DNA from 3 places in the Nonomuraea mesophila genome. Region 1 is predicted to be linked to each of the others. Evidence: riboswitches for the same ligand, from Rfam matches in the RefSeq annotation. Region 1 holds a riboswitch; each other region holds the start of a gene.

Region 1 (7,008 bases):
GGGCCACCAGCGTGTCGATCAGCGGCGGCACGTCATGGACGAACGACGACGGCGCGGGCACGGTGTCGTGGACGTGCCGGTAGGCCACTGACATCGGCGTCTCGCCGTCGTAGGGCTGCTGCCCGGTCACCAGCTCGAACAGCATGATGCCGGCGGCGTAGACGTCGCTGCGCACGTCGGCGCCGCCCGTGGTGACCTGCTCGGGCGACATGTAGCCGATCGTGCCGATCATCACGCCGGTGCGGGTCTGGTTGGTCGCCTCGATGGCTCTGGCCAGGCCGAAGTCGACGACCTTGACCCGGCCGTCGTCGGTCATGAGCACGTTCTCCGGCTTGACGTCGCGGTGGACCAGGCCCGCCTGGTGGGCCGCGCCGAGCGCGGCCAGCACCGGGATCATGATCTCGAGCGCCTCGCGGGCAGGCAGCCTGCCGCGGTCGCGCAGGATGTCGCGCAGGGTCCGGCCGGGCACGTGTTCCATCGATAGGTAGACCACGTCGGTGTCGGTGCCCTGGTCGAAAACGTGCACAATGTTGGGGTGGGAGAGACTGGCCACCGACTTGGCCTCGCCGATGAACCTCCGGACGAACGCCGGGTCCTCGGCGAGTGAGCGGTGCATGACCTTCAGCGCCACCGTCCGGTCGAGCCGGATGTCCAGCGCGAGGTAGACGGTCGCCATACCGCCCCGGGCGATCCGGCTCTCGATGCGATAGCGCCCATCGAGGAGCCGCCCGACCAGGGGGTCCGCAGTCGTCGTGTCCACCCCGCTGAGTTTACGGGCGTTTTGCCACTGACAGGGCCCGGCCGCCCGAAACCGATGCGGAGACGTTCTCGTTCGCCCGTCCCCGTTCCGGGAGAAGCGGACATAGCCCCACCCGCGTCACGCCCTTACCGCCCGGCCGCACACCCTTGCCCATAGGCCTGTACGGCGCCCGGCGCCGCGCCGGTCCCCTTCGGAGCGGCCCGTTCCCGTCGCCGGAAGCGGCCCGGGCGTGTCGCCCGGCCCCACCCTTCCCCATGGCGAGGCACCACGCTCAGGACCCAAGTCGCGATCTGTCCGGGCACGGAGCCGGGCGGGCGCGACGGGGCGGCCCGCCCGGCTCGGTGAACCGAGCGTTACGGGGTCATCGGGGACGACGCTTCGGCGTAGCGGCGCCGGGGGATGCGCCCCGCCTGGCGGGCCAGGCGCCCGGCCGTCACGGCGTCCCTCATGGCCGCCGCCATGAGGTCGGGCCGCTGCGCCCGGGTGACCGCCGTGGCCAGCAGGACGGCGTCGCAGCCGAGCTCCATCGCCAGTGCCGCGTCGCTGGCCGTGCCGATGCCCGCGTCGAGGATGACCGGTACGGACGCGGCCTCCACGATCAGTTCGATGTTGTGCGGGTTGCGGATGCCCAGCCCGGACCCGATCGGCGCGCCCAGGGGCATGACGGCCGCGCAGCCCGCCTGCTCCAGGCGCCGCGCCAGCGCCGGGTCGTCGCCGATGTACGGCAGCACCACGAACCCGTCGGCCACCAGCCGCTCGGCCGCGTCGAACGTCTCGATGGGGTCGGGCAGCAGCGTCCGCTCGTCGGCGATGACCTCCAGCTTGACCCACGGCGTGCCGAGCGCCTCCCTGGCCAGCCGCGCCGTCAGCACGGCGTCGCCGGCGGTGAAGCAGCCCGCGGTGTTGGGCAGGACGCGGATGTCCCGCTTGCGCAGCACGTCGAGGACGGAGCCGCGGGACTCCGGGTCGAGCCGCCGCATGGCGACCGTGGTCAGCTCGGTGCCCGACGCGGCCAGCGCCTGGTCGAGCACCTCGAGGGAGGGGGCGCCGCCGGTGCCCATGATGAGCCGGGAGGAGAACTTCTGCCCGGCGATGATCAGATCATCCACCTTGCACCGCCGTCAGAACCTCCACGCGGTCGCTGTCGCTGAGCGCCGTCGTCTCCCAGGCGCTGCGCGTGACCACCTCGTCGTTGACGGCCACGGCCACGCCGGTGGTGGACGTGGTCAGCGTGCTCACGGCCTGCGCCACGGTCGTGCCGTCGGTCACCTCGTGCGCGGCTCCGTTGATCATCACAATCATGAAATATCCCGAAACCTTTCTGGCGAGCACAGCGCCGCCAGCTCGCCCTCTTCACCCAGCAGGATCACCGTCGTCAGCGGGGCCAGCAGGACGCCGCCCCGATGATGCCCGGTCGCCAGCGTGAGCCCGGGTGTGCCGCTCGGGCCGATGACGGGCAGGTTGTCCGGAGTCCCCGGCCGCAGCCCGGCCACCACATCGGAGACCTCCAGCTCGGTGACGCCCGGCACCAGCTCTCTGGCGTCACGCAGCAGTTCGTAGAGCCCGCCCGCCGTCACCCTGGTGTCGAACCCCAGCTCCTCCTGGGTGGCGCCGACGACCAGCTCGCCGTCGCCCCGGGGGACCAGGTAGACGGACGAGCCGTGCACGGTGCCGCGTACGCACCGGCCGAGCAGCGGCTGCGAGGAGCGCAACCGCATGATCTGCCCCTTCACCGGCCGCACCGGCACGCCGGCCAGCGCGGCGCTCCATGCCCCGGCCGCCAGGATCACCCGCTCCGCCCGCAGCACACCGCCATCGGCCACCCCGGGGGCCTGGACGTCCGGTGGCGTCAGGCGTACCCCTGTGACCGTGCCGTCGTCGCGCAGGAGCTCGCTCACGCGCGCCCGCACCAGGGGGACGCCCAGCCGGTCGAGGGCGGTGAGCAGGGCCGCCGTCACGCGGCGCGGATCCACCCAGGCGTCCCCGGGCGCCAGCAGGCCGCCGCGCACGGCGGGGGCCAGCATGGGCTCGAGGCGCCGGCACTCGCGGCCGGTCAGCCGTTCGACCGGCAGCTCCAGCTTCTCCATGAACGCGGCCAGCTCGTCCAGCGCCGCCAGGTCGTCGGCGCCGAACGCGACGTCCAGCGTGCCGTCCGTACGGAAGTCGAGGGCGTCCGCCCCCGCGAGCCCGGCGTCCACGGCCAGCTCGGCGGCGAAGGACGGCCAGCGGCGCAGCGCCGCCAGGCCCAGCCGCAGCAGCGGCGCCTCGGTGTAGGTCACCTCGCTGACCGGGGCCAGCATCCCCGCGGCCGCGTGGGAGGCCCCGGAGGCGGGCGCCGGGTCGGCCACCGTGACCGGCCGCCCGGAGCGGGCCAGCCGCCAGGCGATCGACAGCCCGACGATCCCTCCGCCTGCGATCACGTCCACATGCGCTCCCTTCGCCGGCATGACCCGGATCAGGTGTCTTGCGGTCGAAGGCCCGGTCAAGCCTTCCTCTCAGCCCGGTAACGGCCGGACTCCCGCGCGTCTATCCCTCACCAGCCTACGGCCTCGGTGTCACGTCCCGGCACGGCCCCCGTTATGGTCATCAACGTGAACCACGTCGTCGTCGTCGGAGCGGGCCTGGCCGGTGTGCGCACCGTGGAGGCGCTGCGCTCGCGGGGCTTCACCGGCCGCGTCACCATGCTCGGCAGGGAACGCCATCGCCCCTACGACCGCCCGCCCCTGTCCAAAGCCGTGTTGTCCGGGGAGGCCGACGACAGCTACATCGGCACCGACCTGGCCGCGCTCGGCGTCGACTTCCAGCCGGGCGTCAGCGCCAAGTCGCTGCGCGCCGGGGTCGTGGAGACGACCGAGGGCGAGCTGGGCTACGACGGCCTGGTCATCGCCACCGGAGCCGACCCCATCAGGCTCCCCGGCGACGGCCCCCAGCAGGTGCTGCGCACCCTCGACGACGCCCACGAGCTCAGGGCGATGCTCGTCCCCGGTGCCCGCGTCGCGATCATCGGCGCCGGGTGGATCGGCGCCGAGGTGGCCACCGCCGCCCGCCGGGCCGGATGCGCGGTGACGGTGGTCGAGGCCGGCCCCGCGCCGCTCGCCACCGCCGTCGGGGCCGAGATCGGCGCGCGCACCGAGCGGTGGTACGACGGCATCGACCTGCGGCTCGGCGCCATGGTCGACTCCGTGGACGAGGGCGGCGTACGACTGGTGGGCGGCGCGTTCGTCGACGCCCACGTGGTCGTCACCGGCATCGGCGTGCGCCCCGCCGTCGAGTGGCTCGCCGACGCCGACATCGACCTGCACAACGGCGTCGTCACCGACGAGCACCTGCGCGCCTCGCTGCCCGGCGTCGTCGCCGTCGGCGACTGCGCCGCCTGGTGGTCGCGCCGCTGGCAGACCCGGCTCCGCGTCGAACACTGGGACTCCGCGCTCAACGCACCGGACGTCGCCGCCGCGACCCTGCTCGGCGAGGACGCCGTCTACGACCCCGTGCCGTACTTCTGGTCGGAGCAGTTCGGGCACATGGTGCAGTACGCCGGCCATCACCCGGCAGGCGAACGCCTCCTCTACCGCGGCGACCCAGAGGGTAAATGGTCGGCCGTCTGGCTCACCGCCGACGACGCCCTGGCCGCCGTGCTGGCCGTCGATCGGCCGCGAGATCTCGTACAGGGGCGCAGAATCATCGCCTCCGGCCAACGCCTCGATGCCAAACGCCTGGTAGATCCCGAAGTGTCCCTACGAGATTGTGTTGTTTGAGCAAGCGCGCCATGTGGTAGTTGTGGTTTCGTGACACTTTCTGTTGCACAGATCGACCGGGAGACCGAGCAGCTCGTGGACGAGTGGCTCACGCTCCCCGAAGTGGCCTCACGCCTCGACCTTCCGCTGGGGCGGGCCAAGCAACTCCTCAAGGACCACAAGCTGCTCGGCGTACGCAGGGGCAGCGGCGGGCCACAGGTGCCCGCGGTGTTCCTCGACGGAAAAGACGTGATGAAGGGCCTGCCCGGCACGCTGACCGTGTTGCAGGACGCCGGCTACGACGACGTCGAGGCGCTGCGCTGGCTCTTCACCCCGGACGAGTCCCTGCCGGGGTCGCCCATCGAGGCGATCCGGGCCGGCCGTCACACAGAGGTCAAGCGGCGTGCCCAAGCCCTCGCTTTCTGAGGCCCGCCTCTATCTCTGCACCGACGGCCGCCGCGACCGCGGCGACCTGGCAGAGTTCCTCGACTCCGTGCTGGCCGGCGGCGTGGACATCATCCAGCTGCGGGAGAAGGGCTTGGAGGCCCGCGAAGAACTCGCGCTCCTCGAGATCTTCCGCGACGCCTGCGACCGGCACGGCAAGCTGCTGGCCGTCAACGACCGGGCGGACATCGCCTACGCCGCCCGCCCCGACGTGCTCCACCTGGGGCAGGACGACCTTCCCGTGACGGTCGCGCGAGAGATACTCGGCGACGACATCGTCATCGGACGGTCCACCCACTCCGCTGCCGAGGCGTCCGCCGCGGCCGTGGAGCAGGGCGTCGACTACTTCTGCTGCGGCCCCATCCTGCCCACTCCGACCAAACCCGGCCGCCCGGCTCCCGGCCCGCCGCTGCTGCGGCACGCGGCGGCGCTCGGCACCGCGCGGCCGTGGTTCGGGATCGGCGGCATCGACCTCGCCAACCTGGACGAGATCATGTCGTACGGGGTGAGCCGGGTGGTCGTCGTGCGCGCCATCACCGACGCGGACGATCCAGGGGCGGCGGCGGCCGAGTTCGCCAAACGCCTGGCTGCCTCCTGACCGACCCCTTTCCGGCCGTCCTACGGAGGCGCCCCCACCCGGGCGCCTCCCTCCTGCGGTTCCGCGCGGCGGATCAGGCTTCCTGCGGTTCCGCGCGGCGGATCAGGCTTCCTGCGGTTCCGCGCGGCGTACCCGGCCTCCGGTGGATCCGCGCGGCGAACCCGGCGCGGCGGCCCTCGGCGCACATCGGGTCCGGCGGCGGGAACGGGCGGGGCCGTCTCAGGTCTTGCGGGACGTGGCCGCGATGGCCAGCTCGGTCAGCGCCGAACGGGCTTCGGCGGTCACCGGGGACGCGTCGAGGGCGGACAGCGCCTGGCTCAGGTAGTCGCCGATCAGGTCCTCGCACTCCCGCAGCGCCCCGGTGTCGGTGATGATGCCCCGCAGCGTCGCGACCCCGGACTCGTCCAGCTCAGGGTCGCCGAGCAGCCGCCGGACGGTCTGCGCGGCCCCCGGGGACGCCGCCGCCAGCGTGCGGGCCACGAGCATCGTCCGCTTGCCCTCGCGCAGGTCGTCTCCCGCCGGCTTGCCCGTCTGCGCCGGGTCGCCGAACACCCCGAGGATGTCGTCCCTCAGCTGGAAGGCGATCCCGACGCGAGTGCCGTAGCCGGTGCACAGCTCGTCCATCCACGGCGCGCGCTTGCCGCCGGCGAGCACCATCCCGAGCCTGAGCGGCTGCTCCACCGAGTATTTGCCGCTCTTGAACAGCGCCACCCGCAGCGCCGACTCGAACGTGTTCTCCCCGTTGGCCTGCTCCAGCAGGTCGAGGTACTGGCCGCACATCAGCTCGGTGCGCATGTGGTCGTGCACGGGCTGGGCCGCCTCCAGGGACGCGGCCGGCAGGCCGCTCGTACGCCACATCTCGCCCGACCAGATGAGCAGCAGGTTGCCGAGCAGGATCGCCGCCCCCTCGCCGAACTGCTGCGCCGACCCGTGCCAGCGGGACTGCTCGTGCATGGCCTCGAAACGGCGGTGGGCGGCCGGCATGCCCCTGCGCATGTCGCTCTTGTCCATCACGTCGTCGTGCACGAGCGCGCTGGCCTGCAGCAGCTCCAGCGAGGCGGCGGCGGTGAAGATCTCGGGGACGTCGATGCCGCCCGCGCCGAACCAGCCCCAGTAGCAGAACGCCGGGCGCAGCCGCTTGCCGCCGGACAGCAGCTCGTCGGCGGCCCTGCGCAGCGGCGCGAAGGCGGCGTCGCCCCCGGCCGGCAACCTGCGTTCGACGAACTCGGCGAGGGAGCGCTCCACCTGCGGGCGCAGGACGTCCATGCGGGCGGCGTCAGTGGTCATGACACTGAGACTAGTGGCCGGAAGCGGGCGTACGGATCTCCAGGTGCCCCCTTCGGGCTGCTGCTTCACCTGGCGTCACTGTAGCCTGGTGACCATGGCGCTTGGTCGACCTTCCTTCTTTCCCGAACGTGTCCCCACCGTCCGCGACTTGCTCGCCGATGGCGGGCGGTCGTTCTCCTTCGAGT
Region 2 (7,008 bases), on a different contig from region 1:
GGGGAGCAGGGTGGTCTCGACGATGATGGCGGGGCGTTCGCGCAGCGCCCGGTCGCGTGCGGCCGTGAGCACCGAGTTCGCCTCGTCGCGCATCCACCGGGCGACCTCGGCGTAGCGGGCGGACAGTTCTTCGCACACCCAGCGCGGCACGGCGTGCGCGACGGCCAGCCGTGTGCGGCGCAGCGCCGCCTCCCTGGCCGCCCAGCCGGCGGCCTCCAGCCCGGCGCGCGAACCATCGACCCCCACGATGATCACGGCATCTCCTCAGGAGAACGCGTAGCACTCCACCTCGGCGCGGCGGAACGAGATGCCGCCTTCCACGGAGTCGCGGATGCAGGCCTGCTCGGCCTTGCTGAGCTTGAGCGTGCCGCAGACGGACACGCCGGCGTACGTACGGCAGTCGAGCTTGGCGTCTGTGGCGCCGATACGGTAGATCTCCTTGACCGTCGAGCGGCAACGTCCCTTGCCCGTGCCGGCGTAGCGGCACTGGGCGAGCAGGGTCTCGTACTGTTCCTCGCTCACCTCGTGCTGGTCCGTACCGTCGCCGTGGGCGGCGGTGGCGCCGAACGTGGCCAGCAGCACGAGTCCTGCGACAGCGGCGATCTTTTTCATAGTCCCCCTGATGGGGTTGGTACCGCTGGAGGCGGTCGTCAAACCTCGCGCCTGATCGCGAGGACGCTCAGCCACGTGCGTTCGGCGCGGTGCAGGCCGTGCTCGACGGTGTCGAATCCTTCCGCGCCGAGCAGGCGCAGGAGCGTGCCGGGGTCGCGGTGGGCGAACCAGCGGTGGCGGCCGGCGACGCGCGGCAGTTCCTCCCACCCTTCGGTGTCGCCCGCCGAGGTGCTCAGCCCGAGCACGCCGCCGGGGCGCAGGGCCGTCCGCCAGGCGTGCAGCGTGGCCTCGGTGTCGGCGGCGGGCACGTGCAGCAGGGCCGCGACCGACCACAGGCCGGTGAGCGAGCCGGGGGTCAACGGGGGCCGGCGCAGGTCGCCCAGTACGGCGGGCACGCCGCGGGTGGCGGCGAGCCGCGTCATCGCGGCCGAGCGGTCGACGCCGACGACCCGCAGCCCGCGCTCGCGCAGCCAGGCGGCGTCCCTTCCCGGCCCGCACCCCAGGTCGGCGACCGTCGAGCCGGCGGGCACGGCGTCGGCGAAGCGCTGCCTGAAGGTCTGCAGTGCGTCGTCGGGGTGCTCGGTGCGGGCGGCGTAGTCGGGGGCGATGTGGTCGTAGGAGGCCGTGGTCGTTGACGTGGGATCTTCCATTTTGCGGATGATGTCATGTTTCGTCCTGGCATGAGTGTGGGTACGATCACCGCCGTCCAACGCGGGAGCCCGGTGCAGACCGGGCTGAGAGGACGGCTGAGAGCCGCCGACCGCCAGAACCTGCTCCGGGTAATGCCGGCGAAGGGAGTTTGCGCGATGACCGACGCGCGTGTCCCCACCTTTACCAAGATCTACGAAGGCGACCTCCGCGTGCCCAAGCGCCAGGTGAACCTCACCGACGGATCGACGGTGACGCTCTACGACACCTCGGGCCCGTACACCGACCCGTACGTCGAGACCGATGTGCGGCGCGGGCTGGCGCGACTGCGCGAGCCGTGGATCGCCGAGCGCCGTGCGGCGGGCGCGCCCGTGACGCAGGTGGCCTGCGCCACACGGGGGATCGTCACCAAGGAGATGGAGTTCGTGGCGGTGCGGGAGGGCGTCACCCCCGAGTTCGTACGCCAGGAGGTCGCCGCGGGCCGAGCCATCATCCCCGCCAACGTCAACCACCCCGAGACCGAACCGATGATCATCGGCCGCAACTTCCTCGTGAAGATCAACGCCAACATCGGCAACTCCGCCGTCACCTCCTCCATCGAGGAGGAGGTCGAGAAGATGACCTGGGCCACCCGGTGGGGCGCCGACACGATCATGGACCTGTCCACCGGGCCCGACATCCACGAGACCCGCGAGTGGATCATCCGCAACTCGCCCGTCCCGGTCGGGACCGTGCCCATCTACCAGGCGCTGGAGAAGGTCAAGGGCCGCCCGGAGGCGCTGTCGTGGGAGGTCTTCCGCGACACCCTGATCGAGCAGTGCGAGCAGGGCGTCGACTACGTGACCGTGCACGCGGGGGTGCGGCTGGCGTACGTGCCGCTCACCGCCCGCCGCAAGACCGGGATCGTCTCGCGCGGGGGTTCGATCATGGCGGCCTGGTGCCTGGCGCACCACCGCGAGAGCTTCCTGTACGACAACTTCGACGAGATGTGCGAGCTGCTGGCCCGCTACGACGTGTCGTTCTCCCTCGGCGACGGGCTGCGTCCAGGCTCGATCGCGGACGCCAACGACGAGGCCCAGTTCGCCGAGCTGCGCACGCTCGGCGAGCTGACCACGATCGCGCGGGCGCACGACGTCCAGGTGATGATCGAGGGTCCGGGGCACGTGCCCATGCACAAGATCAAGGAGAATGTCGACCTGCAGCGCGAGCTCTGCGACGACGCGCCGTTCTACACCCTCGGCCCGCTCGTCACCGACGTCGCCCCCGGCTACGACCACATCACCTCGGGCATCGGCGCCGCCATGATCGGCTGGTACGGCACCGCGATGCTCTGCTACGTCACCCCCAAGGAGCACCTCGGCCTGCCGAACAAGGACGACGTCAAGACCGGCGTGATCACGTACAAGATCGCCGCCCACGCGGCGGACCTCGCCAAGGGGCACCCCGGCGCGCAGGCGTGGGACGACGCGCTGTCGGACGCGCGCTTCGAGTTCCGCTGGGAGGACCAGTTCGACCTGTCGCTCGACCCCGACACGGCGCGCTCGTTCCACGACGAGACCCTGCCCGCCGCGCCGGCCAAGACCGCCCACTTCTGCTCCATGTGCGGGCCCAAGTTCTGCTCCATGCGCATCAGCCACGACGTACGGCGCTACGCCGACGAGCACGGGCTGGACACGCAGGAGGCGATCGAGGCCGGCATGGCGGAGAAGTCGGCCGAGTTCACCAGGCGCGGCGGCAGGGTCTACCTGCCGATCGCGGACTAGCCGGGCAGCGTCTCCCCGCCGATCGGGGCCAGCACCTCACCCGTGTAGTACGACGACATCCGGCCGGAGGCGAAGAACACGTACGAAGGGGCGATCTCGTCCGGGTCGGCGGGCCGGCCCATCGGGACGTGCCCGCCGAACGAGTCCACCTTCTCCTCCGGCAGGGTCGCCGGGATCAGCGGCGTCCAGACCGGGCCGGGAGCCACGGCGTTGATCCGGATGCCGCGGTCGACCAGGTTCTGGGCCATGGAGTAGGTGAAGGCGTTGATGGCGCCCTTGGTGGCGGAGTAGTCGATGAGCGTCTTGTTGCCGCGCAGGCCGTTGATCGAGGAGGTGTTGATGATCGCGCTGCCCTCACGCAGGTGGGGCAGCGCCGCCTTCATGACCCGGAAGTAGCTGTGGATGTTGACCGCGAACGTGTGCTCCCACTGCTCGTCGGTCAGCTCCTCCAGGCCGTCGACGGGCTCCTGGTAGGCCACGTTGTTCACCAGCACGTCGAGGCCGCCCAGCTCGGCCACGGTCTGCTCGACGACGGAGGCGCAGTGCTCCCGGTCCCCGAGGTCGCCGGGCAGGAGCACGCAGCGCCGCCCGGCCGCCTCGACCAGCTTGCCGGTGTGCGCGGCGTCCTCGTGCTCGCTGAGGTACGCGATCGCGACGTCGGCGCCCTCCTTGGCGAAGGCCACGGCGACCGCCCGGCCGATGCCCGAGTCGCCGCCGGTGATCAACGCCTTCTTGTCGTGCAGCAGGTCACGGCCCACGTAGCCGCGCATCTCGTCGCGCGGCTCGGGGGACATCTCTCCCGTACGGCCCGGGTACGGCTGGTTCTGGGCGGGTGGTGTGTGCGACATGCCCAGCGGCTGCCCCCGAAAGGGCGGGGTTAACGCCCCTACCGCACGAATCCCTCGTCCCGCAGCCACTCGCGCGCCACCAGGGCGGGAACGTCGCCGTCGACGTCCACCTTGGCGTTGAGACCGCGCATCACGTCGTCGGTCAGCTTGGCGCTGATGGGCGCGAAGATCTTCGCGATCTCGGGGTGCGCGTCGGCCAGCTCGCGCCGCATCGTCACCGCGGCGTTGTAGCTCGGGAAGAACTTCTTGTCGTCCTCCAGCAGCACCAGGTCGAGCGCCTGGACCCGGCCGTCGGTCGTGGTCACCATGCCGGCGGCGCACTGGCCGCTGGCGACGGAGTTGTAGAGCACGCCCACCGACACCCGGCGCACGTTGGCCTGCGGGACCTCCTTGCCGTAGGTCATGCCGTACGCCTTCAGCATGCCGAGGAAACCGTCGTCGCGGCCGAACGTCTCGTGGTCGACGCAGAACGTACGCTCCTGCACCGGGATCTTCATGAGGTCGGAGATCGTCTTCACGCCCCACTTCTGCGACGTGGCCCGGGTGACGCCCATGGCGTAGCTGTTGTTCAGCGGCGCGGGCGGCAGCCAGACGATGCCGTTCTCGCGTAGGTCGAGGTCGCGGACGGCGACGTACTGCTCGTGCGGGTCGGGCAGCGCCTTGGTCTGGCCGAGGTAGGTGATCCAGCCGGTGCCGGTGTACTCCCACATCAGGTCGGCGTCGCCGCGGGTCAGGGAGGCGCGGGCGTTCACACTGCCCTGCACGTTCGTCTGGTCGGCCACGTCGGCGCCGGCCGCGGTGAGGGCGAGCACCGCGATCTTGCCGAGCACGAGCTGCTCGGTGAACTCCTTGGACGTCACCCGGATCCTGGTGCCCTCCAGCGTCGGGATGGGCTGGATGCCGGCCGGCTCGACCGGCGGCACGAACGACGACGCCGGCCGCAGCCCGCACCCGGCCATCGCGATGACGAGCAGCAGGGCCAGGAAGACTCTCACGACAGCCCCTTCGGGGCAAGGAGCCGCTGGGCCAGCCCGCCCACCCAGTCGATGATCAGCGCCAGCACCGCGATCAGCACGCACCCGGTGACCAGCACCAGGTTGCGCTGCGTGCTCACGCCCGTGGTGATCAGGTCGCCGAGCCCGCCCGCGCCGATGAAGGCGGCGATGCTGGCCGTGCCGACGTTCAGCACGAGCGTGGTCCGGATGCCCGACAGGATGACCGGCGCGGCCATCGGCAGCTCCACCTTGAACAGCACCCTGGCCGCCGACATGCCGATGCCCCGGCCGGCGTCGATCAGCCGCCAGTCCACCTGTTGCAGCCCGACCATGGTGTTGCGCAGCGTGGGCAGCAGGCTGTAGGTGAACAGGGCGGCGACCGCCGTCCAGAAGCCGATCTGGAAGAGCACCGCCAGCAGCACGACGAGGCCCACCGCCGGGGTGGCCTGGCCCACGTTGACCACGGCCAGCACGAACGGCGTCGCCCGGCGCAGCGCGCCCCTGGTGAGCAGGATGCCGAGCGGCAGCGCCACCACCAGCACCAGCACGGTCGAGTAGAAGACCAGCTGGATGTGCTCCCACGTGCGGCCGAAGATGTAGGGCAGGTTGAGCGAGCCGCGCTCGATGCCGTCGAGCGGCACCGACTGCGTGTAGATGATCATGGCCGCGCCCACGACCAGATAGCAGAGGAGCGGCAGCACGATGTGCCAGGAGCGGCCGAGCCGCGGCTCCGGGCTGGTGGCCTCGTCGGGGACTGCCGTGGAGACGCTCATCGATCCGCCTCCGGCTCCCCGCGGTGCAGGCGGCGCTCGCGCTCCCTGGTCTTGATCGCCTGGATCGCGTTCTGCACAGTGCTCAGCGACAGCGCCCCCGCGTACGCCCGCCGCCTGCCCACCACGGGCACCACGTCGTTGTCGGCGTTGAGCAGCGCCTCCAAAGCGTCCTGCAGCGTCATCCGGTGGTGGAGGGTGCCGGTGATCGGGTCGCCGGCCGAGCCGACGGGGCCCGTGACCCCCTGGAGATGCTCGGCGCCGACCCAGCGCAGCGGCCGCCGCATCCCGTCCGTGATCAGGGCGTAGCCCAGGCCGTCGCGCTCGATCTCGGCGAGCACCTCGGCCGCGTCGACGTCCTCCGAGGCGTACGGCACCTGGTCCACCTGGATGTCGCCCACCTTGGTCAGGCGCAGCAGCCGCATCGAGGAACCGGCGCCGAGGAACTGCTCGACGTAGTCGTCGGCCGGGTTCGTGAGGATCTCGGCGGGACTGGCGTACTGCACGATGTGGCCGGGCGCCTTCATGATGGCGATGTGGTCGCCGATCTTCAGCGCCTCGTCGATGTCGTGCGTGACGAAGACGATCGTCTTGGCCAGGTCGTCCTGGAGTCCCAGCAGCTCGTCCTGGAGGCGTTCGCGGCTGATGGGGTCGAGCGCGCCGAACGGCTCGTCCATGAGCAGCACGGGAGGGTCGGCGGCCAGCGCCCTGGCGACGCCGACGCGCTGCTGCTGGCCGCCGGAGAGCCGGCGCGGGAACGTGTCGCGGTATTCGCCGGGGTCCAGGCCGACCAGGGTGAGCAGTTCGTCGACCCGCTCGGCGATGCGGGCGCGGTCCCAGCCGAGCATCCGCGGCACCTGGGCGATGTTCGCGGCCACCGTCATGTGGGGGAACAGGCCGGCCTGCTGGATGACGTACCCGATGTTGCGCCTGAGCCGGTCGGGGTCGATGTCGTGGGAGCTGCGGCCGTCGATGACGATGTCGCCGGAGGTCGGCTCGATCAGGCGGTTGATCATGCGCATGGTGGTGGTCTTGCCGCACCCGGACGGCCCGACCAGCACGACGATCTCGCCCGCCGGGATGTTCAGGTCGAGCTCGCGTACGGCCGGCTCGCCGACGCCGGGGAACACCTTGGTCACCTTGCGCAGCTCGATCGGCACGCCGGAGGTGCTCTGGTCAGCCACGGACACCTCCTGTGGTCAAGCGGCGGCTCAGCGGGCCTTCCGGCCTGGTCAGCTTGCCGAGCAGCACGAAGCAGCCGTCGAACAGCAGCGCGAGGACGGCCACCCCGATCGTGCCGGTCAGCGTGGAGTTGACCGCGTTGGCCCCGCCCAGCCGGGCCAGCCCGGAGAAGATCTGCTCACCGAGCCCC
Region 3 (7,008 bases), on a different contig from region 1:
CGACCTCGGAGACGGTCGGATCGTCGTCGACCACCAGGATGCGGCTGTTCACCACTTCACGGTACGGCCCGGCTCTGTGAAGAGGGCAAGGACGTCATTACTTCGTAAGCGTCGCGGATCATGCCATGAGCACGTACGGTTGCCTCATGGGTAGAGTCGTGATGCTCGTTCTCGGGACCTTGCTGGGTCTCTTCGTGTTGTTCAACTTCCTCCTGCCGATGGTGCTGGGGCTGCTGAAGGTCGCCCTGATCATCGGTGTCGTCGCTCTGCTCGTCTTCGTCGTGGTCACGGTGATGGGCAAGTCCTCAAGGTCACATTGAGCCGGTGACGCAGTTCCTGTTCGACCCGTGGCTGGTGGGGATCACCCTGGTGGCGGTCCTGCTGCTGGTCACGTGGGCGGCCACGTTGCTGCCCGCCTTCTGTGGCGGGCCGCGGCGTTTCCCGCTGACCTACGCGCGCCGTACGGCGTTCCAGCGTATGCGCGATCCTGACGCGGCCGGGCGTCCGCGTCCACGCGCGCCCTAGGCATGCCCCGCTTCCTTCCAAGCGGGGCTCCTCAGGCTTGAGCCGGGTGAGCCCTTCCTCCCTTCGTGAAAAGAAACAGGGCTCATGATCGATTCTCTTGTCATGTTCGTCATCACCGTGTCCGGTGGGCACGCCGCGCTCGGCATCGTGCTCTTCACGCTGGCCGTACGGCTCCTGCTGCTGCCGCTCAACGTGCGCCAGGCCCGCACCGCCAAGATCAAGGAGCAGCTCGCGCCCCGCCTGCGCGCGCTGCAGAAGCGCCACCAGCGCAATCCCGAGCGGCTGGCGAAGGAGGTCTCCGCCCTCTACGCCAAGGAGGGCAGCTCGCCGTTCGCCGGGATCATGCCGATGCTGGCGCAACTTCCGTTCCTGTGGCTGATGTACCGGGTAGCCACGCATCCGACCGCGCTCGCCGGTCATGACCTGTTCGGGGCGCCGCTGGGGCAGCAGGTCGCAGGCGTGATCGCACATTACGGTCTGGCCAGCACCCCGGTTTTGGTCTTCATCTTGGTCATCGTGCTGGTCGCGGCCATCGCGTGGTTCTCGGCCCGGCAGATCAAGATCACGGAGGAGCAGCCCGAGCTGATGAAGAAGATCATGCCGCTGCTGCCGTACGGCTCCGTGCTCGCCGCGCTGGTGCTGCCACTGGCGGCCGGGATCTATCTGCTCGTCTCCACGGCGTGGGCCGTGAGCGAGCGGGCCGTGCTCGCTAGCCGGCCTCTCTGAGCGCCGCCACCTGCCCGTTCACCGAGCCGTTGCTGTGGGGAGCGGGCAGGATGGCCCACACGGTCGTGGTGTCGCCCTCATGCCGGACGCCCCAGCTTTCGGCCACATATTCGACGATGCCGAGCCCCCGGCCGCCGAGCGAGGACAGGGTCGGGCGCCCGGCGCGCGGCTCCGTCGCCGCCCCGCCGTCGCTGACCGCCACCTCGATGTGATCCTCGTTACGCAACCAGGCGACCCGCACCATGCCGGAAGGAAGCGGATGCGCGTGCCGGAGCGCGTTGCTCAGCAGTTCGCTCACCACGAGCACCGCGTCGTCGATCGCCGCGGAGAAGACCCCACAATCCTGCAGGTCAGTGCTCAGACGCTGGCGGGCGACGGCGACGCTGGACGGCGCGTACGGCAGTAGCACCACGCTTGACAACACCCACCTCCCCGTTCCCTGTGCCCCCCGTGGGAACACTCCCCGATACGACCGAAATGCCCCGTTACTCGACCCCAGAAACCGCATCTCGATCACAGCTTGTACACATTGGACGATAGATCAGCGCAACTGTGACTACCTCGTTACCGCATCGGTGTGTCGGATCCGATAGGGCAGAACCAGCCGCATGCGGGTGCCACCTCCTGGTCTCGGATGGGCGCTCACGTCTCCCCCTTGTGCCCTCGCGAGGCTGCGGACGATGTAGAGCCCGAGCCCTACTCCACCAAACCTTCTCCGGTCGCCGCTGTCCACCTGGACGAACCGCTCAAAGATCCGCTCCCGGTCAGTAGGGGCGATACCGACGCCCTCATCGTCGACGACCACGACCACGTTGCCGGACTCCGGCCAGGCCTCCACCGCGATCAACCCGCCTTTGGGCGAATACTTGAAGGCGTTCTCCAGCAACTGCCCGAGCACGATGTCCGTCGCCAGCGCGTCGCCCAGCACGTTGGGCAGCTTGCCGGGAATTCTCACCTCGACCCGGTGCCTGTCGGACAGCACGGGCAGCCCGAGCGTGGCGGCCTCGATCCGCTCGGCCAGGTCGAACTCCTCGATGCTTACCTTGAGCTCGTCCGCCCCCGCCCTGGAGCCCAGCAGCAGGTGGTCCATGAGCTGGCCGAGCGACCTGGACCGCTCGGCGATGGTGTGCACGGCCGCGCGGCGCTCGGGATCGCTCAGCTTGTCCCAGCGCGAGTCCAGCGTGCTGGCGAACCCCCGCACGATCGTGATCGGCGTACGCAGCTCGTGGCTGGTCGTGGCGAGGAACAGGTCCTTGGCCTCCTCCAGCTCCTTGGCCGCGGTCACGTCGCGGAAGTCGATGACCACCTCGCCGGTCTCCTCGATCCGCGCGCTCACCACGTCCAGCCAGCGGCCCGTCTCCATCTGGAACGTGACCTTCTCACCCGGCTCGGGCAGCGGGAACGGCGGAGGTCCGCCGATGACGTCGTCGGCCGAGAACGCGGTCAGCGCGGCGGCGGCCGGGTTCCAGCGGACCACGCGGCCCGCCCCGTCGAGGACGGCGATGCCGTCGGCGCTCGCGTCGAAGACGGCCCGCTCGTGGGCCCGCTGCCGTACCGCTTCCTGGTAGGCGACCGCGTTGCCCACGGCGATGCCCGCATGCCCGGCGAGCAGCTCCAGCAGCTCCAGTTCGAGGTGCCCGGGGACACGCCCGGCGAAGAGCGCGTAGAGGGCTCCGTACGGGCGCCCGCCGACGGCGGCCAGGCCCAGGGTGATCGTGTGCAGGCCGTCCAGCCGCGCCCATACCAGCTCGTCGAGCCCGTTCGTCTCCAGCATGACGGTCTTGCCGGTGCGTAACAGCTTGTCCACGAGGCTCGTACGCAGGTCGGTGGTGGTGCCCCTGATGGCCTCCGGCAACTGGTACGTGCTGACCAGGCGCAGCCGGTCAGCCTCGATCAGCACGAACCCGCCCGCGTCCGCGCCGGTGAGCTCCGTCAGGCTGGCCGAGATCCGGTCGAGCACGGCCGACAGCTCCAGCTCGGAGTTGATGTCGCCGACAACGTCCGTCAGCCGGCGCACGAGGCGTTCCCTGCGCGCCATGCGGTGCCTGGCCAGCTCGTCGGCCCGCGCCGGGTGGTGCACGCAGATGTATCCGGCCACGGCGTTGCCCAGGCGCAGCGCGCTGATGTCCACCCGGAGGTCGAGGAGGACGCCGTCCTTACGCAGGCGTTTGGTACGCAACGACACGGACTCGCCCGTGCGTACGCGCTCCAGCACGGCGTTGAGCTCGGCGGTCAGCTCGCCCGGCACGATCGGCGCCCGCCGCCCGAGCAGGTCCTCGGCCGTCCACCCGAACAGCCGCTCGGCGGCCTCGTTCCAGACCAGCACGCTCTGGTCGCGGTCGAGCACCACCACGGCGTTGGGCGAACCGGCGAGCACCGCGCGTGCGATCTCGTCGTCACTACCGGCCCATTCGTCCCCCACACCTCCATAGTGCACGTGGCTAGGTAGGTGCGTCGGGCGATCCGTCCGATACGCTGCGGTCACGGCGATTCTCGGCGGGTGTGGAGGGTGAGGGCGAATGGCGAGCGGTGATCTCGATGCCCTGTTGCGGGTGACCTCCAGCACCTACCGCGGCGAGACGCCGCCCGACATCGCGTTCGGCACCTACGACGGCGCCGTGGGCAGGCTGGTGCTGGCCGTGACGGGCAAGGGCATCGCCGCCTGCAGCTTCGAGAGCGAGAACGACGTCTTCGAGCTGGTCAGCCGGCATGTGGGCACGTTCATCGGCAACGACGCGCGGCGGCTCGACCCGGTGCGCAGAGAGCTCGACGCCTACTTCTCTGGCCGGCTGCGCGCGTTCGCCACGCCGGTCGACTGGGCGCTGGCCACCACGTTCGCCCGCTCGGTGCTGCAGAAGACCATGGCGGTCCCCTACGGCACGACCACGACGCTGGAGCAGATCGGCCAGAGCATCGGCAGGCCGCGCGCGCTGCGTGCGATCGGCAACGCGCTGGCCTCCAACCCCGTCTGCGTGATCGTGCCCTGTCACCGGGTGGTGCGCGAGGACGGCGCGCTCGGCGACTACGCGGGAGGCGCGAGCGCCAAGCAGCACCTGCTCAACGTCGAGCAGCGCGCCTCCGCGCCGCGCCGATGACGGCGGTCACCAGAGCCGCCACCACCGCCGCGCCGAGTGCGCCGTTCATCCACGGTTGCCGGGTGAAGCCGATGGCGTCGCGAGCGGAGGCCCAGAACCCGTCCCACGCGGCGATGGTGGGCGTCGAGGTGGTCAGCCAGTAGGCGGCGAAGCCGAGCGCCCACGGCACCAGCATCGACCAGCGCGAGGGGGCGTTCTCCTCGGTGTTCCAGCGGCGGCCGCCGCCGAAGGCGAAATAGTCGACGGCCAGCACCGCGAACATCGGCACGAACACCGCCCCGATCACCCCCAGGAAGGCGCCGTACGAGGTGACGTCGACGACGAGGGCGATCACGACCGTGAACACGCCGATGGCGGTCGAGATGATCCGCCGGTCGACGCGCGGCATCAGGTTCTGCAGCGACATGGTGGTGGAGTAGACGTTCGCGAACGACTGGTCGGTCTCGCGCAGCACCAGGATGCCGAAGAACAGCGCGCCCAGCGGAGCCGCCACGAACGGGTCGAACACGGCCGTGTTGTCGGCCTCCACGGCGGCGGCGCCGGCGATGGCCACGGCGTAGACGCCGAGCCCGAGGCAGGCCACCTGGGCGATCGTGTAACCGCCGACGATCCCGGTGAACGCCGCCCGCCCCGAGCGGGAGTGCCGGGCGAAGTCGGCGGCCAGCGGCACCCACGACACCGACAGCGCGATCACGTAGTCGACGGCCGGGGCGAACCCGGTCCACGACCCGCCGGCGGGGGCGGGCGCCTCGGACAGGAAATACCAGGTGAACCAGATCATCGACACGATCACGCCGACGGTGACGTACCGCCGCAGCAGCCTGATCGCGCCCAGCGGCCAGATCGTGAGCGCGGTGGTCAGCACACCCGCCAGCACCACCCACACGGAGTACGCCACCCCGTCGAAGATCGCGGTGGCGGCCTTGGCGATCACCCACAGCTCGAACGCGCCCCAGCCGAGCATCTGCACGATGTTCAGGACCGTGGGCACGTACGAGATCCTGGCCCCGAACAGGCCGCGCAGCAGCACCATCGCGGGCTGGCCCGTACGGGTGCCGGGGATGGCGGAAAGTCCGACCATGGCCGTGCCGACGAGGCTGCCGACCACCGTCGCCACCAGCGCGGCAGTCAGGCTGAGCGGCGCGTCGCCGGTCGGGTTGAGCAGGAGCAGCGCCCCTGAGAAGCCGAGGAGGCTGACACCGAGGTTGGCCCAGAGCGCACCCTGGTCGAGCACGCCCAGGGTCTTGGGGGGCTGCCCGTCGAGGGTCAGCGGAACTTCGTCGGCCACGTGCGACATCGCACACTCCCTACGCCGGCATTACCCGGACAGGTTCATGCGGTCGGCGACAGCCGTAGTCGCCCTCTCAGCCTGATTGCCTCAAGCTCCCGCGGATCGATTTGTTGCCTGCGGAGCAGGAATGTCCAGTTCCGCCGGCCCCATGATGCCTCATCCCTCCGAGTAAGGCCAGCCCGGGAGCCATTGAGCGCCCTCACGGGGACGCCCGGCAGAAAACGGGGGATGGGCGTCCATTTCCTCCATCGCACAGCGCGATCAAGCGCGCACATCCTGCCTAGCAGTCAACCGGCCTGTCAGGACCGATTCACGAAAAAAGGGGGGAAAATGAAGAAATTCCACGCTCTGGCCATTTCGGCGGCATGTTTGGCCGGCAGCCTCGCGGCGGCCGCACCCGCCATGGCAGCGCCGATCACGGCGGGCGTCACGGTGCAGGACGACGTCATCCGCAACTCCTTCGCCTGCTCCTCACCGAAGGGGGCGAAGCTCAACACGTCGTACAAGCCCGGAATTACATCCGTCACCGTCTATTTCAACAACCACTGCAGCACCAAGATGGCGATCAGCATGCATTACGAACTCAGCGACCCGCAATGTTTCACCGTGAACCCCAAGACGAAGGGCCGCAAGAAACTGCACGACGGGGCGATCACCATCACCAAGCTCACGGCGACCAAGGGATCCTGCTGACGACCAGCGCCGGACAAAGGGCCACCCACAACACTCGTGGGTGGCCCTTCCGCCTGCTGAAGGACGTACGGCTCAGGCCACGAAGGGCTGCTCCCCCGACTCGCTGACCATCGGACGCCCGGCCGCCTCCCACGACTGCATGCCGCCCCCGACGTTGACCGCGTCGCGCCCGAGCTGGTTGAGCCAGGCCGCCACCTGCAGCGACCGGCCGCCGACCCGGCAGACGACATAGATCGTCCGGTCGCCCGGCACCTCGTCGACCCGCCCCTGGATCTGGGTCATCGGGATGTGCACCGCCTCACGGGCGTGGCCCGCCCGCCATTCGTCCTGCTCGCGGACGTCGAGGAGGTAGGCGTCCGCGGGAATGTCGCTCGGCTCGATCTCTGGAACGGTCATGACCCCATCATCTCGCGACGACGGCGGCCCGGCTCACGCAGAGGGGCCCTGAGCGGGCGTCGTACGCGGCGCGGGCGATCTCCTCCTGGTGCGACTCGGTCCGGCGACGCGACCACGCAGGAGGCCGGTATGACCGCCCTCCGCACAGCCCTGACGGTCCCCCTGGCCGCCGCCCTGCTCTCCCGACGGCCCTGTTGCGTGGAAACCACGGAACACGGCCAAGAAGACGTCGTCACGGCGAGCAGCCCGTGAGCCTTCACAACCGGCCATGACAGACGCCGG

Evidence for each region. Region 1 has a riboswitch for thiamine pyrophosphate ahead of thiO (glycine oxidase ThiO). Riboswitches for the same ligand answer to the same signal wherever they lie in the genome.
Region 2: linked by a shared signal. The riboswitch ahead of thiC (phosphomethylpyrimidine synthase ThiC) and the one ahead of thiO (glycine oxidase ThiO) in region 1 are both predicted to bind thiamine pyrophosphate.
Region 3: linked by a shared signal. The riboswitch ahead of E1295_RS13850 (purine-cytosine permease family protein) and the one ahead of thiO (glycine oxidase ThiO) in region 1 are both predicted to bind thiamine pyrophosphate.

What each region holds. Positions count from the first base shown of each region.
Region 1 is NZ_SMLD01000060.1:132-7,139, forward strand. Features, by position in the region: partial or broken gene E1295_RS22705 (protein kinase domain-containing protein) at 1-760, opposite strand, end outside; gene E1295_RS22710 (thiazole synthase) at 1,114-1,869, opposite strand; gene thiS (sulfur carrier protein ThiS) at 1,862-2,062, opposite strand; gene thiO (glycine oxidase ThiO) at 2,059-3,207, opposite strand; TPP riboswitch at 3,176-3,292, opposite strand; gene E1295_RS22725 (NAD(P)/FAD-dependent oxidoreductase) at 3,352-4,515, shown strand; gene E1295_RS22730 (Rv2175c family DNA-binding protein) at 4,546-4,920, shown strand; gene thiE (thiamine phosphate synthase) at 4,898-5,536, shown strand; gene E1295_RS22740 (polyprenyl synthetase family protein) at 5,756-6,823, opposite strand; gene metF (methylenetetrahydrofolate reductase [NAD(P)H]) at 6,918-7,008, shown strand, end outside.
Region 2 is NZ_SMLD01000010.1:4,525-11,532, forward strand. Features, by position in the region: gene E1295_RS05850 (universal stress protein) at 1-255, opposite strand, end outside; gene E1295_RS05855 (hypothetical protein) at 265-612, opposite strand; gene E1295_RS05860 (class I SAM-dependent methyltransferase) at 651-1,262, opposite strand; TPP riboswitch at 1,314-1,426, shown strand; gene thiC (phosphomethylpyrimidine synthase ThiC) at 1,419-3,023, shown strand; gene E1295_RS05870 (SDR family oxidoreductase) at 3,020-3,871, opposite strand; gene E1295_RS05875 (glycine betaine ABC transporter substrate-binding protein) at 3,910-4,866, opposite strand; gene E1295_RS05880 (ABC transporter permease) at 4,863-5,639, opposite strand; gene E1295_RS05885 (betaine/proline/choline family ABC transporter ATP-binding protein) at 5,636-6,820, opposite strand; gene E1295_RS05890 (ABC transporter permease) at 6,813-7,008, opposite strand, start outside.
Region 3 is NZ_SMLD01000029.1:6,529-13,536, forward strand. Features, by position in the region: gene E1295_RS13820 (response regulator transcription factor) at 1-52, opposite strand, end outside; gene E1295_RS48675 (hypothetical protein) at 147-320, shown strand; gene E1295_RS13825 (DUF6412 domain-containing protein) at 325-525, shown strand; gene E1295_RS13830 (YidC/Oxa1 family membrane protein insertase) at 610-1,251, shown strand; gene E1295_RS13835 (ATP-binding protein) at 1,235-1,663, opposite strand; gene E1295_RS13840 (sensor histidine kinase) at 1,808-3,673, opposite strand; gene E1295_RS13845 (methylated-DNA--[protein]-cysteine S-methyltransferase) at 3,771-4,346, shown strand; gene E1295_RS13850 (purine-cytosine permease family protein) at 4,309-5,643, opposite strand; TPP riboswitch at 5,634-5,746, opposite strand; gene E1295_RS13855 (hypothetical protein) at 5,968-6,330, shown strand; gene E1295_RS13860 (rhodanese-like domain-containing protein) at 6,403-6,726, opposite strand.